2 regions of the Methylopila musalis genome follow, and region 2 is predicted to be linked to the other one. Evidence: riboswitches for the same ligand, from Rfam matches in the RefSeq annotation. Region 2 holds a riboswitch; the other holds the start of a gene.
What was found. A riboswitch is a leader RNA that binds a small molecule or an ion and turns the genes downstream of it on or off. The one in region 2 is predicted to bind cobalamin.
Positions count from the first base shown of each region.

Region 1: linked by a shared signal. The riboswitch ahead of ACFQ4O_RS07195 (CbtB domain-containing protein) and the one ahead of ACFQ4O_RS08535 (TonB-dependent receptor) in region 2 are both predicted to bind cobalamin.

Region 1 is NZ_JBHTMX010000041.1:13,910-18,316, forward strand. It holds gene ACFQ4O_RS07180 (efflux RND transporter periplasmic adaptor subunit) at 1-1,005, opposite strand, end outside; gene ACFQ4O_RS07185 (aspartate aminotransferase family protein) at 1,204-2,535, shown strand; gene ACFQ4O_RS07190 (hypothetical protein) at 2,540-2,914, shown strand; cobalamin riboswitch at 2,978-3,187, shown strand; gene ACFQ4O_RS07195 (CbtB domain-containing protein) at 3,224-3,409, shown strand; gene ACFQ4O_RS07200 (CbtA family protein) at 3,425-4,180, shown strand; gene cobU (bifunctional adenosylcobinamide kinase/adenosylcobinamide-phosphate guanylyltransferase) at 4,177-4,407, shown strand, end outside.
Region 2 is NZ_JBHTMX010000057.1:1,762-16,196, reverse strand. It holds gene ACFQ4O_RS08585 (transporter substrate-binding domain-containing protein) at 1-872, shown strand, start outside; gene ACFQ4O_RS08580 (ANTAR domain-containing response regulator) at 878-1,468, shown strand; gene ACFQ4O_RS08575 (hydantoinase/oxoprolinase family protein) at 1,651-3,708, shown strand; gene ACFQ4O_RS08570 (hydantoinase B/oxoprolinase family protein) at 3,741-5,765, shown strand; gene ACFQ4O_RS08565 (urea ABC transporter substrate-binding protein) at 5,957-7,201, shown strand; gene ACFQ4O_RS08560 (branched-chain amino acid ABC transporter permease) at 7,279-8,145, shown strand; gene ACFQ4O_RS08555 (branched-chain amino acid ABC transporter permease) at 8,142-9,200, shown strand; gene ACFQ4O_RS08550 (ABC transporter ATP-binding protein) at 9,197-9,922, shown strand; gene ACFQ4O_RS08545 (ABC transporter ATP-binding protein) at 9,919-10,587, shown strand; gene ACFQ4O_RS08540 (transporter) at 10,725-11,576, shown strand; cobalamin riboswitch at 11,691-11,887, shown strand; gene ACFQ4O_RS08535 (TonB-dependent receptor) at 12,063-14,213, shown strand; gene ACFQ4O_RS08530 (ABC transporter ATP-binding protein) at 14,219-14,435, shown strand, end outside.

The DNA.
Region 1 (4,407 bases), on a different contig from region 2:
CCGCACCGGCGTCTCCACCGCCTTGCCGTCCAGCACCCGGTAGACGAAGCTTTCGGAGCCGCGGGGGTTGAGCGCGCTTTCCGGCGCCAGCACCACGTCGTGGCGCTCTTCCGCCTGCACCTCCACCCGCGCGAACAGGCCGGGCCGCAGCGCCCCGTCCGCGTTGTCGAGCCGGGCGCGCACGCGCAAGGCCCGCCCGTTCACGTCCACCTGCGGATCGATGGCGTAGATGCGGCCCGAAAACGTCCGCTCGGGATAGGCGTCGACCGCGACCGCCGCTTCGAGGCCGGGGCGCACGTCCGCCAGCCGCGCCTCGGGCACGCGGAAATCCACCTTGAGGGTGGCGACGTTCTCCAGATTCACGATCGACTGGCCCGCCTGCACATAGGCCCCGACCGAGGCGAGCCGGAAGCCGACCACGCCGTCGAACGGCGCTCGGATCTCGGTCTTGCCGAGGCGCACTTTCGCAAGCTCCACCGCGGCCTGCGCCGTGGCGCGGTCGGCGATGGCCTGATCCCGCGCGGTGTCGGTGGCGTAGCCCGAGCGCGACAGCGAGGCGGCGCGCTTCAGGTTCGCCTCCGCCAGCGTCAGGCGCGCCTCGAGGTCCTTCAGTTCGGCGAGCAGCAGCGAATCGTCGAGCTTCAGCACGGGGTCGCCAGCGCGGACGCGCTCGCCCTCCCGGAAGTGGATCGCCACCAGACGGCCGGGCTGCTCGGGCGCGATCTGCACCGATTCTTCGGACAGCAGCGAGCCCACGGTCGCGAACCGGCTCGCCACGCTCTCGGCCCGCGCCTGCGCCGTCTCCACCGGCACGGGGCGCGCGGCCGCCTTGGGCTTCGGCGCGGGACGCGCCGCGCCGCCGCCTGCGAACAGCGCCGCGCCGAGGCTCTCCTCCACGCGGTCGAAGGCCGTCTGGGCGGGCGCGGGCAACAGCGCGTTCATGCCGGCGTAGGCGCCGGCGGCGATCACGGTCAGGGCTGCGACGGCGATGATCGAGGCGCGCATCCGCCCTCCCATGCGACAAAATAGACGGCGCCCGTGGCCTGCGCCATGGACCCCGGCTCACGTCCTGAAACGGACGAGACGCCGCGGCACTGCGCCTCCTCACGCGATCGGGAACGGGGTTTCCCCGCCTTGACCTGCCGACGGCGCCCGCCCAACGTGGCGCCGCACGCCCCCTAGCAACAGCCGGACCTTACTCTCATGCCCGCGAGCGCCGCGCCTGCGCCGACCAACAATCTCGACGCCTTCTGGATGCCGTTCACGCCGAACCGGCAGTACAAGGCGGCGCCGCGCATGCTGGTGAGCGCCAAGGACATGCACTACCGCGCCGCCGACGGCCACGAGGTGCTCGACGGCGCCGCAGGCCTCTGGTGCGTCAACGCGGGCCACGGCCGCGAGAAGATCGTGGAGGCGGTGCGGGCGCAGGTCGCCGAGCTCGACTTCGCGCCGAACTTCAACATGGGCCACCCCAAGGCGTTCGAATTCGCAAGCCGCCTCACCGCGCTCGCGCCCAAGGGCCTCGACCGTGTGTTCTTCACCAATTCCGGTTCGGAATCGGTCGACACCGCGCTCAAGATCGCCCTCGCCTACCACCGCGCCCGGGGCGACGCCGGCCGCACCCGGCTGATCGGACGCGAGCGCGGCTATCACGGCGTCGGCTTCGGCGGCCTTTCGGTCGGCGGCATGGTGGCGAACCGCAAGGCGTTCGGCCTCGGCCTCAACGGCGTCGACCACCTGCGCCACACTCATGACCCCGCCCGCAACGGCTTCTCCCGCGGCCTGCCCGAGCACGGCGCGGAGCTCGCCGACGATCTGGAGCGGCTGGTGGCGCTGCACGACGCCTCCACCATCGCGGCCGTGATCGTGGAGCCGGTCGCCGGCTCCACCGGCGTGCTGCCGCCGCCGAAGGGCTATCTGGAGCGGCTGCGCGCCATCTGCGACCGCCACGGCATCCTGCTCATCTTCGACGAGGTCATCACCGGCTTCGGCCGGCTCGGCGCCGCCTTCGCCTCCGAGCTGTTCGGCGTGACGCCGGACATCATCACCACCGCCAAGGCCGTCACCAACGGCGTCGTGCCCATGGGCGCGGTGTTCGCCTCGTCGAAGATCTACGACGCCTTCATGAGCGGCCCGGAGCATGTGATCGAGCTGTTCCACGGCTACACCTATTCCGGCCACCCCATGGCCTGCGCCGCCGGCCTCGCCACCCTCGACATCTACCAGGAGGAGGGCCTGTTCGAGCGCGCCGCCGTCATGGGCGAGCGTCTCGCCGACGGGCTGCACGCGCTGAAGGGCCTGCCGCACGTGATCGACGTCCGCACCGTCGGCCTCGTGGGCGCGGTGGAGCTGGAGCCGATCGAGGGCGCGCCGACCAGACGCGCCTACGCCGCCTTCACCAAGGCCTTCGACGACGGCCTGCTGCTCCGCACCACCGGCGACACCATCGCGTTGTCGCCGCCGCTCATCATCTCCGAAGCGCAGGTGGACGAGCTGGTCGGCAAGCTCGCGGACGTGCTGAAAGCGATCGACTGACGCCATGACCATCCCGCCAAAACCGCCCGCGCCCCAGGACGAGCGTCCGCTTAGCCGCGCCGCCTTCTTCGGCTGGGGCCTCGGCTTCATCGCCCTGATCGCGCTGTCCGTGGTCGGCCTCGGCCACAGCCCGCAGATTCGCGGCGCCGCCAACCTGCAATACTGGGTGGTGGTGGCGCTGGTGGGCGCGGCGGTGGCCGCCGCAACGCTGGCGCTGGCCCGCTCCGAGGCCGCGAGCCGCGTCGGCGATCTGGCGCACCGCGTCGGCGTCGCGCTCGGAGGCGCCGGGCTTGCGCTGTTCCTGTGGGAGGCGGTGGCGGTCGGCCGCGGCCTTTCGCCCTCTCCGGTCGGCATCGCCGCGCGTCTTCTCGGCTATTGAGCCGCCGCCTTCGACCAAGGCGCCCGTCGCACGCCGTTGTGAGCGGGCGCCGCGTCTGCTAAGCCTCGAACCGTTCGCTTCGGCTCCTTCGGGACCAGAGGGAATCCGGTGGGGGGAGCCGCGCAATCGCGCGTTCCCCGAGTCCGGAGCTGCCCCCGCAACTGTGAGCGGCGAGCGGCGCGCCAGTTCCGCCACTGGGCCTTCGGGTCCGGGAAGGCCGGCGCGTCGCGGCGACCCGCAAGCCAGGAGACCTGCCGCGGCGCCCACGCCAACGCCCTCGGTGGGAGGGCAAGAAAAGGCCGTAAGCTCATGTCGCACGCCGACTTCCGCACCTCCGCCTCCTCCGCCGCGCTGACCTCGTCGCGCGCGGTCTCGATCGTCGCCGCGTTCCTGTTCGGCGTCGTCATCATCGGCGGCGTGGGCTTCGCCCAGATGGCCGTGGCGCACAACGCGGCGCACGACCATCGGCATTCGATCGGCTTTCCCTGCCACTGAGGCGGAGCCGACATCGTGAATCTGTTCCGCACCATCGTTCTGGTGGCGGCGCTGGTGGGGCTCGGCTCCGGCCTTGTGCTGACCGTCGTCCAGCATTTCAGCGTCCAGCCGCTCATCGTTCAGGCCGAGGCGTTCGAATCCCAGCGCTCCGAAGCGCCCGCGCCCCATGACCACGCCGCGTCCGGCGAGCACGATCATCTCGCCGCCGCGAAAGCCGACCTCGCCGCGCAGGAGGCCCACGACGCGGCCCATGCGCACGACCCCGAAGCCTGGGAGCCCGCCGACGGGATCGAGCGCTTCGGCTGGACCCTCGTCGCCAACGTGCTGAGCGCGGTCGGCTTCGCGCTGCTGCTCGTGTCCGCAAGCGAGCTCAAGGGCGGGCTGGCCTCGTGGCGCGAGGGGCTGTTCTGGGGCCTCGCCGGCTTCGCCGCCTTCACGCTCGCGCCCTCCGTCGGCCTGCCGCCGGAAGCGCCCGGCGTCACCGGCGCGGCGCTGGAGGCCCGCCAGATCTGGTGGATCGGCACGGTGGCCGCCACCGCGCTCGGTCTGGCGCTGCTCGCCTTCGGCCGCTCGCCCGTGCTCGCGATCCTCGCGGTGGCGCTGATCGCCGCGCCGCACGTGATCGGCGCGCCCCATGCCCCGGAGCCGCCGGCGATCCCGCGCAAGCTGGAGCACGACTTCGTGGTCGCGGTGATCGTGACCGGCTTCGTGTTCTGGTCGGCCCTCGGGGCGCTCGCCGGCGCGCTGCGCCAGCGCTTCGGCGGGGCGTGACCGCCCGGCTGGCGCTGGTCCTCGGGGGAGCGCGCTCGGGCAAGAGCCGCTTCGCCGAAGGCCTCGCCGCAGCCTCGGGGCGCGACCTCGTCTATGTGGCGACGGCGCAGGCTTACGACGATGAGATGCGCGACCGCATCGCCCGTCACCAGCTCGACCGCGCCGACCGCCGCTGGCGCACGGTGGAGGCGCCTCTGCGTCTCCCCGAGACGATCCGGGCGGAGGCC
Region 2 (14,435 bases):
CGCTGCTCGGCTACGCCGCCTGCTACGAGGGCTTTGAGTACTCTCCCAACGTGATCTACGGCGGCGCGGTGCCGAACCAGCACATCCTGATGCTGGCCCGCCACCTGATGAACGAGCCCGGCAAGCGCTTCTATCTGGTGGGCACGCGCTACACGTTCCCGATCGAGTCCCACCGGGTGCTGCTCACGCTGATCGCCGAGCGCAAGGGCCACGCGCTGGCCGAGCGCTACGTGCCGATCGAGGTCACGCGCCGGGAGCTGGACCAGATCGTGCAGGACATCCGGCGCAAGAAGCCGGACGTGGTGTTCTGCACCGTGGTGGGCAAAGCGGCGTCGGCCTTCTACGAGCTCTGCGCCGAGGCGGGATTGACCGCCGACACCACCTTCGCCAGCCTCACCATCACCGAGGCGGAGGTGGCGGCCATGCCGCCGCGCCTGGCGGAGGGCCATCTCACGGCCGCCACCTATTTCCAGTCGGTGGACACGCCTGAGAACCGGCGCTTCGTCCGGGCCTATCAGGCCCGCTTCGGCGTGCACGAGCGGCTGAACGCCATGGCCGAGACCGCCTATGTCGTCACCCATCTGACGCTCGGCGCCGTGGCGCGGGCGGGCTCGGCCGCGCCCGAGGCGGTCAGGGACGAGCTGTCGCGCATGACGTTCCGGGCGCCGGAAGGGGAGGTGCGGCTCGATCCCGAGAACAGCCACCTTTATCTCTGGCCGCGCATCGGCCGGGTGCAGGCGGACGGGCAGTTCCAGATCATCGCCGAGTCCACCTCGCCGGTGAAGCCGGACCCCTATCTGGTGAACCACACGCTCGAGGACTGGGACGGCGCGACGCCGCCGTCGCTGCTGCCGCTCGTGTCGGGGATCTGAGCCCCATGCTGAAGGCGCTTCGCGACATCCGGACCCTCCGCGTCGTGATCTACCATCCCAAGGATCGGGAGCGGGACGAACTCGTCGCGCAGATCCGCCGCATCGGCTGCGAGGTCGAGGCGGTCTGGCCGCCGACCGAGACCATGCGCCCGGACGCGGACGTGGTGTTCATGCTGTTCCGTCAGGACGGCTTCACCCATGTGCTGCTGAAGGCGCTGGTGGAGAGCGGATCCCAGGCCACGCTGATCGCCATCGTGGAGTTCGAGAGCCCCGCGGTGATCGAGGCGATCGCCCGCGCGGGCGCCGTCTCGATCGTGACGAAGCCGATCCGCGCATTCGGTCTGCTGACCAGCCTCGTTTTGTCGCGCACACTTTCCGCAAAAGAAAAAAACCTTATTGACAGAACTCGCAAGCTTGAGTCAAAGTTAGAAGGCTTCAGGCGGATGGAGAAAGCCAAGGCGATACTGATGTCGCGCAAGGGTTTTTCTGAGCAGGAAGCGTATGACGTGATACGAATGCGTGCAATGTCCGCACGCGTGTCTATGGATGTCGTTTGCGCGACCATCATAGACGCTGACGAATTCATCGGACTCTGACCGCAGCGGCGCTCGCCGCGCGTTTGGACGCCGACTTCATATCGACCCGGAAGCGCCAATGGTCGCCGCCGCCGGGTCCAGGCTGAGAGAGCCGTCGCCAGCACTCCCGCTGGCGGCGGCTTTTTGTTTTTCCGGCCCGGCGCCGCCGCAGCGGCGCGGGTCCCGACGTGAAGGAGCCGACAATGACTCAAGGAACCGGGGCGGACGACCGCAAGGTCCGCGTCGCCTGCGACGTGGGCGGAACGTTCACCGACATCTGCGTGCTGAGCGAGGCCACCGGCCGCATGCATGTGGCCAAGGTGCCGACCACGCCCGACCCGATCGACGGCGTGCTCGCCGGCATCGAGGCCGGCGGCGTCGACCTCAACGACCTGCTGCTGTTCAAGCACGGCACCACGCTCGCCACCAACGCGCTGATCACCCGCCGCTTTCCGCCGGCGGTGATGGTCACCACCAAGGGCTTCCGCGACACCATCGAGATCCGCCGCGGCAACCGCGACGACCTCTGGGACACCTACAAGGAGATGGCGAAGCCCTACATCCGGCGCCGCGACCGTCTCGTGGTCTCCGAGCGCACCGACTACGCGGGCAAGATCGTGACCCCGCTCGACGAGGCCGAGGCCGCCGAACTCGCCCGCGTGATCAAGAAGCGCGGCGTGAAGACCATCGCCATCTGCTTCGCCAACGCCTTCATCAACCCGGCGAACGAGCAGCGCATGCGCGACATCCTCGCCGAGGCGCTGCCGGAGGCGGTGATCTCCATCTCCAGCGACATCATGCCGGAGATCTTCGAGCATGAGCGCTTCTCGACCACGGTCGCGAACGCGGTGCTGGCGCCGGTGGTCGGCAACTACGCCAGCCGGCTCGAAAGCCGCATGAAGGAAGGCGGCTACAAGGAAGACGTGATGCTGCTGCATTCCGGCGGCGGCGTCATGACCGCGAAGATGGCCGAGCGCTACGCCGCCCGCCTGTCCGCGTCCGGCATCGCCGCCGGCGCCATCGCCAGCCGCTTCGTCGCCGAACAGGCCGGGTTCAAGAACTCGATCGGCCTCGACATGGGCGGCACCTCCACTGACGTCTCGCTCTGCGACAACGGCGACATCAACGTCACCAAGGAATGGTACGTCGAATACGGCTACCCGATCTGCTTCCCCTCGATCGAGGTGCTGACCATCGGGGCTGGCGGCGGCTCGCTCGCCTGGCTCGACGCCGCCAACTCGCTGCGCAACGGCCCGCAGTCCGCCGGCTCGACGCCCGGACCCGCCTGCTACGGACGCGGCGGCGAAAACCCCACCAACTGCGACGCCAACGTGGTGCTCGGCCGCCTGTCGGACCGGCTCGCCGGCGGCAAGGTGGGGCTCGACAAGGCGCTCGCCACCGAGGCGATCCGCAAGGGCGTCGCCGGCCCGCTCGGCATGTCGGTGGAGGACGCGGCGATCGCGGTGATCAAGGTCGCCAACGCCAACATGTCGGACGCGGTGCGCCTGCTCTCCATCCGCCGCGGCTACGACCCGCGCGACTTCGCCCTCGTCGCCTTCGGCGGCGCCGGGCCGCTCCACGGGGCGGCGCTCGCCAAGGATCTGGCGATCCCGGTGGTGCTGGTGCCGCCGAATCCCGGCGTCACCTCCGCGCTCGGCTGCCTGCTGGTGGACATCCAGCACGACATCTCGCGCATGTACCTCTCCAAGGCCGACGACGTGAACATCCTGGACCTGGAGACCACGTTCCGGGAGCTCGAGGTCGAGGGCGCCGAGCGTCTGACGTCCGAGGGCGTGGCGGTCGAGAACATGGTGTTCCAGCGCAAGATCGACATGCGCTACCACGGCCAGTGGCGCGCGCTCGCCATCAACATCGCCTCGCCGGTGACGTCGCTCGAAGAGGCGATCGCCCACTTCCACGAGGAGCATGGCCGCGAGCACAACTACTCGCGTCCCGGCGCGCCGGTGGAGATCTACCGCGTCTCGGTCACCGCGACCGGCGTGACCCCGAAGGCCAAGTTCGCGGATTTCGATCCGGTGGACGAACCGGCCGTCCCCGCCGGCTCCCGCAAGGTGCGGTTCGACGAGCTGCCCGAGGCGGTCGACACGCCCGTCTATCTCCGCGACGCGCTGAAGGCCGGCATGAAGGTCGAAGGCCCCGCCGTCATCGACCAGCTCGACTCCACCGTGATCGTGCCGCCCGGCGTCACGGCCGAGGTCGACCGCTCGCTCACCCTCGTCATGCGCATCCCGCTGGCCTGACCGGTCCGCGCCCCAATCACAGGAGCACCCCCATGTCTTCCGCGAACATGGACCACGGCCTCGATCCGGTCACCTTCGAGGTTCTCAAGAACGCATACGTCAACATCGTCGACCAGATGGCGGAGCAGATCTTCCGCACCTGCTACTCCTTCGTGATCTGGTCCCGCGACTTCTCGTCCGCGCTCTGCGACGTGAACGGCGACACCATCATGCAGGGCTCGGGCGACATCGCCGCCCATGTGGGCACGCTGCACTACACCGCGAAGGCCGTGATCAAGGCCTTCCAGGGCGACATCCATCCCGGCGACGTGTTCGTTGTGAACGACGTCTACCAGGGCGGCACCCACTTCAACGACACCCGCATCGTGCGGCCGATGTTCTACAAGGGCGAGCTGCTCGGCTTCGCCCAGGCCAACGGCCACTGGGCGGACGTGGGCGGCGCGACGCCGGGTTCGTTCAACGTCAACGCGCTCGACCACATGGCCGAGGGCCTGCGCATCACCCCGGTGCGCGTCTGGAGCAAGGGCGAGCAGCTCAAGGACGTCTGCAACCTCATCGCCTCCAACACCCGCGCTCCCGCCGACATCATCGGCGACATGGAGGCCCAGGCCCAGGCGACCAAGGTGGCCGAGACCGAGGTCTGCCGCCTGATCGAGAAATACGGCCTCGACGTCATCAAGACCTCCTTCACCGCGGTGCAGGACTACGTCGAGACCCTGACCCGCCAGCGCGTCGCGGCGCTGCCGGACGGCGTGTGGGAGACCGAGGACTACATCGACCTCGATCCGGGCGTGGGCGAGGGCCTGATCCCGATCCGGGTGCGCATGACCATCAAGGACGACACGGTTCATTACGACCTGTCGAAGTCGCACCCGACCAGCATCCGCTGCTTCCTGAACGCCTGTTACGGCGGCTCCTTCGCGGCCATCGTCGCCGGCACCAAGATGCAGTTCCCGGAGATCCCGCTGAATTCGGGCTTCTACCGGGTGGTGACGGTCGATCTCGGGCCGGAAGGCTCGGTGGTCAACGCCGCCTGGCCGACGCCGGTCGCGGGCTTCTGCTCCGGTCCGTTCGAGAAGATCATGAACTCGATCTTCGAACTCTGGGCCGAGGTGCTGCCCGAGCGGGCCATGGCCTGCACCTTCAACCTCGACTACCTGCTGATCGGCGGCCGCGACAATCGCGAGGGCGGGACCGGCCAGAAGCACTTCATGTGGTACGACTGGATGGTCGGCGGCTGGGGCGCCCGTAACGGCCGCGACGGCTGGGGCGCCACCGGCCCGGTGTTCGGCGTGCAGCTCGGCACCCAGCCCTTCGAGGGGCAGGAGCGGCTGGCGCCGGTGCTCACCACCGCCCACGAGCTTCGGGTGGATTCCGGCGGCCCCGGCGAGTCCCGCGGCGGCATGGGCGTCGACAAGGGCGTGATCCTCACCGAGGTCGACCGCACCGTCGTCTCCTACTGTTGCGACCGCGAGCGCTCCATCACCTGGGGCCTGTGGGGCGGCCTGCCGTCGATCCCGCACGGCGTGTGGGTGAACGAGGGGCTGGAGAACGAGCGCTACCTCGGCTCCATGTTCTCCAACGAGCCGCTCCTGGCCGGCGACCATGTGACCCGCCCGTCCGCCGGCGGCGGCGGCCTCGGCGATCCGCTGGAGCGCGACCCGCAGCTCGTCTGCGAGGACGTGGCGGACGGCTACGTCTCGATCGCCCGCGCCGCCATCGACTACGGCGTGGTGGTGAAGGAGATCGACGCCGATCTCGCCGAGTACGAGGTGGACCGCGAGGCGACGCTCGCCAAGCGCGCCTATATCCGCGCCAACCGCGCCAAGTGGATCGAGGAAGATCCGGAGGCGATCGCCGCGAAGTACCGGGCGGGCGAGCTCTCCATGCTCGACCTCATTCGCCAGCACGGCGTGATCGTGAACTGGGGCTCGGGCGAGCTGCTGCCGAAGACCACCGGGCAGTTCCGCGCGATGCTGAAGCGCCGCGCCGCGCCCTACTGGAGCAAGCGCCTCAAGCCCGGCTCCGAGGCGAGCGTCTCGCTCAAGGTCGCCTGACGACCCCGCCTGCCGAACGGCGGCCGGGGGCGCGAACCTCCCGGCCGCCGGCCAAGACCGGGCCATGGCGGCGCCAGACCGCCAAGCCCGAAACGCCCCAGAGATCACGCCAAGGCGCATGCGATACGGCCGCCGGCCGCACCCGGCGAACCACGCCACCCAACCGACCGACGACGCTTCGGGGATCGACCATGACCGCCTTCACCCGCCGCACGCTTCTCAAGACCGCCGCCGCCGGCGCGGCGCTGGGCCTCGCGCCCGCCTACATCCGGGGCGCGAGCGCCGCGGACGCCATCCAGATCGCCGGCATCCACGACGCCTCCGGCGGCATCGACATCTACGGCCGGCCGATGATCAACTGCCTGACGCTGGCGGTTGAGGAGCTGAACGCCAGGGGCGGGGTGCTGGGGCGCGAGATCGCGCTCAAGAACTACGACCCCCAGTCCAACATGCAGCTCTACACCCAGTACGCCACCGAGGCCGCAACCAAGCAGAAGGCCGCCGTGGTGTTCGGCGGCGTCATCTCCGCCTCGCGCGAGGCCATGCGGCCGGCGCTGCGCCGCTACCGCGTCCCCTATTTCTACAGTCTGCTCTACGAAGGCGGCGTCTGCGACCGCAACGTGTTCTGCATGGGCTCGACGCCGGCCCAGACGCTTCAGAAGTTCACGCCCTTCGCGATGAAGCGCTTCAACGCGAAGAAGATCTATGTGCTCGCGGCCGATTACAACTACGGCCAGATCACCGCCAAGTGGATCAAGAAGTTCGCCACCGAGAACGGCGGCGACGTGGCTCAGGCGGACTTCTTCCCGCTCGACGTGAACGACTTCGGCCCGACCATCCGCAAGATCCAGGCGGCGAAGCCGGACATGATCATGTCGGTGCTGGTGGGCGCGGCGCACAACTCGTTCTACCGCCAGTGGGTCGCGTCCGGCATGAAGGACAAGATCCCCATGGCCTCCACCACCTTCGGCATCGGCAACGAGCAGGCGCTGACCTCGCCGGAGGAGCACGACGGCATCATCGTCTCCTACGCCTATTTCGACGGCATCCAGACGCCGGAGAACCTCGACTTCATCACGCGCTACAAGGCCCGGTTCGGCGACAAGGCGGACGCGGTGACCGAGGGCGCGGCGATGACCTACCACGCCGTGAACCTCTGGGCGGAGGCGGCCAAGAACGCGGGCTCGATCGAGCGGGACAAGGTGATCGCGGCGCTCGAAAGCGGGCTCTCCTTCACCGGCCCCGCGGGCAAGACCACCATCGACGCCGCGACCCACCACGACACGCTCGACGTCTACATCGCCGAGGTGAAGGGCGGGGCCTACCACGTGCTGGAGAGCTTCCCGCAGCAGACGCCGGCGGACACGGCGGCGGTCTGCGACCTGACCAAGAACCCCAACGAGACCAAGCAGTTCGTCATCGACGTCAAGGTCTGACGTCGGGACGGGCGGGCGGGCGCGTCGTCCCCTCGAGCGCCCGCCCTTTTCCAGTGTTCGCGGTTCGGGAGACCGGCATGGATTACGCGGTCATCGTGCTTCTTCAGGTCGTGGTCACGGTCGCGAACCTCGCGCTCATCAGCGCGGGGCTCGCGGTGATCTTCGGCATGATGCGCATCATCAACATGGCCCATGGCGAGTTCCTGATGCTGGGCGGCTACGCCGCGCTGGTGTCGCATCAGGCCGGGCTGAACCTGTGGCTGTCGATCTTCGTGGTCGCGCCGCTGGTGGTGGGCGCGGTCGGCGCCGTGATCGAGCGCCTCGTCATCCGCAGGCTCTACGGCCGGATGATCGACACCATGCTCGCCACCTGGGGCGTGAGCCTGGCGCTGGTCGGGCTCATCACCGTGATCTTCGGCAACACGGTCGCCGGCATCTCGCCGCCGCTCGGAAGCCTCTCGATCGGGGCCTACGCCATCGGGCGCTACGAACTGCTGGTGGCGGGCGTCTCCGTCCTCCTCTTCGCGGCCGGCTGGTGGGTTCTCGCCCGCACCCCCGTCGGGCTGATCGCCCGCGCCGCCATGCAGAACCGCGACATGGCGGCGGCGCTCGGCGTCGATCCGGCCAGGGTCTACGCCATCACCTTCATCGCGGGCGCGGCGATCTCCGGGCTCGCCGGCGCGCTGATCGCGCCCATCGCCGGCGTCGCGCCCACCATCGGCGCCACCTACATCGCCAAGACCTTCATCACCGTCATCTCGGGCGGCGCGGCCATCCTCGCCGGCACGCTGAGCGCCGCCGGCCTGCTCGGCGCGGTGAACGCCGCCTTCTCCTTCCTGACGAGCCCCGTGCTCGGCGAGGTGGCCCTGCTCGCCTGCGCCGTCGTGCTGCTGCGCCTGCTGCCGCAGGGCGTCACCGGTCGCTACTTCCGGAGGTCGCTGTGACCCTCTCCCTTCGCTCCGCGGCCGGCTTCGCGGCGATCGCCGCCGCCGCGCTCTACGCGCTCGTGGTCGTGCCCCAGAGCGGCGACATCTCCACCATGATCAACGGCGCGATCTATGCGAGCTACGCCATTCTCGCGCTGTCGCTGGCGCTGATCTGGGGCTATGGCGGCGTGCTGTCCTTCGGGCAGGCGGCCTTCTTCGGCCTCGCGGGCTATGTCTACGCGGTCGCCGGGCTGAACTTCGGCGACACGGCGCTGGCGGCCCTGATCGCGGTGGCGAGCGCCGCCGCCTTCGCCGCGCTGCTCGGCTACTTCATGTTCTGGGGCCGGGTGTCGGACGTCTATCTCGGCGTCATCACGCTCACCGTCTCGCTGATCCTCTACCGCTTCATCAACCAGACGGCGGGCGAGGAATGGACCATCGGCGTAGCCCCCCTCGGCGGCTTCAACGGCATTCCCTCGACGCCGATCATGACCGCGCTCGGCAAGCCCGACGAGCCGCTGATGCCGGAGCAGATCTATGCGCTGTCGGTGGGCGCGCTGATCGTCTGCTACCTGATCTGCCGGCTCGCGATCGCGACCCGCTTCGGCCGCGCCGTGGTGGCGATCCGGGAGAACCCGGTCCGGGCCGAACTGCTCGGCTACGACACGCGGTTCTACAAGCTCGGGATCTTCACCCTCGGCGGCGCGATCGCGGGCGTGGGCGGCGTCGCCTTCGCGAACTCGGTGTTCGTGAGCCCGACCATGTTCAACCTTCAGACCAACGGGCAGGTCATCATCTGGGTCATCGTCGGCGGGCTCGGCACGCTGGCGGGGCCGGTGATCGGCTGTTTCGCCATGCTCGCGCTCGCCACCTGGCTCGGCGCGGTCGACGGCGGCGGCTGGACCGACCCCAACCTCGTGATGGGCGTCGTGCTCACGCTCTGCGTGGTGGCGATGCGGCGCGGCCTGCTGCCGACCGCGCTCACGCTCGGCGAGCGCCTGCTGACGCTCGCCGACGACCGGCTCGGCGGCTCGAAGCTCGGCCAGCCCCGCGCGGCGGAGGACCGGCCATGAGCGTCGCGCCGCCGCTTCTCGAAGCCCGCAACCTCGTCATGCGCTTCGGCGGCGTGACGGCGGTCGGCGGCGTCAGCATGACGGTGGGGGAGGGCGAGCTGCGCTGCCTCATCGGCCCGAACGGCGCCGGCAAGAGCACCTTCTTCAAGATGCTGTCGGGCCAGCTTCGTCCGACCTCGGGCGAGGTCGCCTTGCGCGGCCGCAGCATCGTCGGCCTGCCGGCCTCGCGCATCGCCCGGCTCGGCGTCGGCGTGAAGACCCAGACGCCGAGCGTGTTCGACGGCCTGACCGTGATGGAGAGCGTGCGCGTCGCGACCGACGCCCTGCTGCCGCCGACGCTCGCCCGCCGCCGGGCGGACGAGGCGCTGGAGCGCATGCGCATCCCCCATCTCGCGGGCGCGACGGTCGGGCTGCTCGCCCACGGCCAGCGGCAGCTGGTGGAGCTCGCCATGGTGGTGGCGCAGGCGCCGGACCTGATCCTGCTGGACGAGCCCGCCGCGGGCATGACCGGGGCGGAGGTGGACCGTCTGGGCGACCTGATCGTGGAGCTCGCCCGGTCAAGCTCGGTGATCGTGGTGGAGCACGACATGGCTTTCATCCGCCGCATCGCCCGCACCGTCACCGTGTTCAACCGCGGCGAGGTGCTGGCGGAAGGCCCGGCCGCGGAGGTGATGGCGGACGCCCGGGTGCGCGACGTCTATCTCGGAAAGGATGCGGCATGAGCATCCTCGCCGTCTCGAACCTCGCCGCCGGCTACGGCTCCATCGGCGTGCTGCGCGACGTGGGCTTCGCCATCGCCGAAGGGGAGATCCTCGGCGTGCTCGGCCACAACGGCATGGGGAAGAGCACTTTGCTCAAGGCGCTCAGCGGCGCGATCCGCCCGAGCGCGGGCGCGATCCTGTTCGCAGGCGTCGACATCGCCCAGGAGCCGCCCCACCGCCGCGCGCGGCGAGGCCTCGGCTACGTGCCGCAGGGCCGTCAGATCTTCCCCGGCCTCACCGTGCGCGAGAACATGGCCTTCGCCGCCCGCGCGTCCGGCGCGCCGCTTAGCCTCGTGGACGAGATGATCGCCCGCTTCCCCCGGCTGCAGCCGATCGTGGACCGGGCGGGCGGCGTGCTCTCGGGCGGCGAGCAGCAGATCCTGGCGCTGGCGCGCTGCCTCTGCGCGAAGCCGTCGCTGATCCTGCTGGACGAGCCCACGGAGGGCATCCAGCCCTCGATCCGCGACGAGATCGTGGAGACGCTGCTGACGCTTCGGCGGGAGCTCGGGCTCTCGATCCTGCTGGTGGAGCAGAACCTCAAGTTCATGACCGATCTGGCCGACCGGGTCCTTCACATGGAGAAGGGCCGGCTGGCCTTCGCCGCGCCGCCCGAGGCCGCGGCCTGACGCATCCGGCGCCGGGACCGATCCGGCGCCGTCATCCAGCGCAAGAGCGGTGCGGCCGCCGGGGCCTCGTTCCGGCGGAAGGAAGCTCGCGCGCCCAACGGCCCGCTATGGCGGGCGCCCTCGGGGAGACTGACGCGATGACGATCTGCATGACCATGAAATGCGCGGCCGCGGCCGCGGCCGCCGGACTGGCGCTCGCCGCCACGCCCGCCGGCGCGGCCGGCACCTCGGCGCCGGGCTACACCACCGGCATCCCGGTCTGGGCCGTGGCGCCGGAGGGGCTCTACTACCTCAACCAGACCTATTCCGGCTTCCGGGAGGTGGGCGGCGTCGACATCCGCTCGAACTACAACACGTTCTTCTTCTTCTGGCAGACCGGCGCCAAATTTCTCGGCGCGGACATCGGCGGGATCGCCGCCCCGACCATCGCCGACATCTCGATCGAGGGCGCGGGCAGCGAGTTCGGCCTGTTCAACACCTATTTCGCGGCCCAGCTGAGCTGGGACCTCGGAAACGACCTCTATGTGGGCTACCGCCTCGGCGGCTACATCCCGCAGGGCGACACGCTCTCGCTCGACTACGGCACCATCGAGCACCGCGTCGGCGCGAGCTATCTCGGCGACGGCTGGAACCTCACCGGCAACTTCATGTTCGGCACGCCGGTGGGCGACGACCGCGACGACTTCGCGCCGAACTACGTGATCGCTGACCTCACCGCGACCAAGAAGTTCGGCAAGTTCGAGATCGGCCCGGTGGCGCATTTCTCGGCGGATGTGAGCAAGCCGGTCTCCTGGTACGGCAAGCAGTCCCAGTTCGCGATCGGCGGCCTCGTGGGCTACGACTTCGGCGGCGCCAACCTGAACGTGAAGCTGACCCGCGACGTCTATTCGAAGAATCGCGGCTTCAAGGACACGATCCTCTGGACCAACCTCAGCTTCCCGCTGTGGACCCCGGCCAAGGCCGAGGCCCCGCTGGTCGTCAAGTACTGAGGACGGGAGGGGCCCGACCGCGAGGAGCGGGCCCCTCGACCAATGGCCGCGCCGTCCACAACCAAGGACGCGGAGCCGTGACCCGAAACCGCCTTGCCTTCGGCGCCGCAGCGCCGTAATTGGGCGGGGACGGTTCCCTTCGGGGATCAAAAGGGAACGCGGTGCGGGCTTCGGCCCGAAGCCGCGGCTGCCCCCGCAACTGTAAGCGGCGAGCGCGTCGTCATCGGCCACTGGACCCTCACGGGTCTGGGAAGGCGACGAACGCGCACTGACCCGCGAGCCAGGAGACCTGCCGTCAGCCGTGTGGTTACACGCGAACGCGTCGGGCGGGGTGCACCGATGGTGGGCGAACCGTCGGGCGCGTCGAAAGGCGCGTGACGCTCGGGACGACTTCCAGTTCGCGGTGACGCGCCACTCGTCCCGCTCGGGGTCCCGATGCCTGATTCCTCACGTCTGCCGTTACGCGCCGTCCCGGCACCCTCGTCCTTGCGCGCCGCGCTGCTCGGCGCCTGCTGCGCCGCAGCCCTCGCCGCGCCGGCCCGCGCGCAAGCGCCCGACAGCCCGGTGGCGCTCGACGAGATCACCGTCAGCGGCGCGGGCGCCACGGTCGCGCCCGGCCCGAACCTGTCCGTGAAGACCAACGCCGGCAGCCGGCTTGGCCTGACGCCGCTGGAGACGCCGGCGAGCGTGGACGTGGTCTCCGGCGACGTGGTCCGCGACCGGGGCCAGTCCTCCATCGCCGAAGCCGTGACCCAGAACGCGGCCGGCTTCAGCTTCATCGGCACGCCGGGCAACGGCTTCGGCGCCTATTCGTCGCGCGGCTTCACCGGCGTGAACTCGGTCACCACGCTCTATGACGGCGTGCGGCTCTATCCGGGCCAGGGCACCGTCACTTTCCCGTTCGACACCTGGACCGTGGACCGGATCGAGGTGCTGCGCGGCCCGGCCTCGGTGCTCTACGGCGAGGGCGCCGTCGGCGGCGCCATCAACATCATCCCGAAGAAGCCCCTCACCGACGAGCGCCGCAACGAGGCCCGCATGGTGGTGGGAACGGACGGACAGGTGGGCCTCGCCGCCGGCAGCGCCGGGCCGATCAACGACAGGTTCGCCTACAGCTTCGACGTGGTCGGCAATCGCGGCGACGGCTGGATGGACCGGGGCGACCACAAGAACCTCGCCTTTTCCGGCGCGCTGAACTGGCGGCCGACGGACGAGCTCTCCGTCACCCTGACGCATGACGGCGGTCACAATCAGCCGAGCCGCTATTTCGGCACGCCGCTGAAGGGCGCCGGCAATGTGGAGACGGACTGGATCGGCGAGAACTACAACGTCCGCGACGGCGTGATCCGCTTCAACGACACCATCACCCAGCTCAAGGCGGAGTGGACGCCGAACGAGACCGTGACGCTGCGGGCGACCGCCTATTACGTCACCGCCAACCGCCTGTGGCGCAACGCCGAGGGCTACACATGGAACGCGGGGACCGGCCTGATCGACCGCTCGAGCTTCATCGCGATCAAGCAAGAGCAGGAGCAGATCGGCGCCCGCGCCGACGCCACCATCCGCACCGAGCTGTTCGGCATGGCGAACGAGGCGGTGGTCGGTTTCGACGTCAACCGGTTCGACTTCCGCCGCCTGAACAACGGCGGCTACGGCAATCCGGACCTCAACCCGTCGCTGCCGCCCACGGGCTTCGACCCGGGCGATTACGGCAGCGCGAGCCCCTACGGCAAGGACTACAAGGCGATCACCACCCAGTACTCGTTCTTCTTCGACGACCGGCTGAAGGTCACGGACACGCTCTCGCTGGTCGCGGGCCTGCGCTACGACCATCCGGAGGTGGATTATCGCAACGTCCGCACCGGCGACACGTCCAACCCGACGCTGAATTCGATCTCCTGGCGCGTCGGCGCGGTCTATGAACCGATCGAGAACCTCGCGGTCTACGCGCAGTATTCGGAGGCTGCGGACCCGGTGACGTCCATCCTCTCGCTGCCGAAGTCGCAGGCGGACTTCGCGCTCTCGAAGGGCCGGCAGGTCGAGGCCGGCGTGAAGCAGAGCCTGTGGGACGACCGCGTCGAGTGGACGCTCTCGGCGTTCTACATCGAGAAGAACGACCTTCTGTCCCGCGACGCGAACACCCCCACCATCACGCAGCAGGTGGGGCAGCAGTCCTCGCGCGGCGTCGAAGCCTCGGTCGGCGTTGAGCTTGGCCATGGCTGGCGGATCGACGCCAACGGCACGATCCTCGACGCGCGCTATGACGACTTCCGGGAGTCCGTCATGAATCCCGTTACGGGAGAACCGGAAAGCGTCAGCCGCAAGGGCAACACTCCGAACGCGGTGCCGGAAACGCTCGCCAATGTCTGGGCCACCTGGCGCTTCGCGGAAGACTGGAAGGCGCAGGCCGGCCTGCAATATGTGGGCAAGACCTACACCACGGCCGAAAACCGGTACAGCCGTCCAGGCTACGCTCTGGTGAACGCCGGGCTGCAGTGGAAGCCGACCGCTTACGCCACGCTCGATCTCCGGGTGAAGAACCTCACCGACAAGACCTACGCCTACACTGGCGGCGATTATCAGTGGTACTTCGGCGCGCCGCGCACCGCCGAAGTCGCGCTGCATCTGCGGTTCTGACCGCCGTGACGGCGCCCGTCCGGCTGGAGGTGGAGAACCTGGCGTGGGGACCTCCGGGGCGCCCGCCGGTGCTCTCGGGCGTGAGCTTCGCGCTCGCGCCCGGAGCGCGGCTCGCGGTGATCGGCCCCAACGGGTCCGGCAAATCCACGCTGCTGCGCTGCCTCTACCGGGTGAACCGCCCGACCGCCGGGGTGGTCAAGCTCGACGGCCACGACCTGTGGG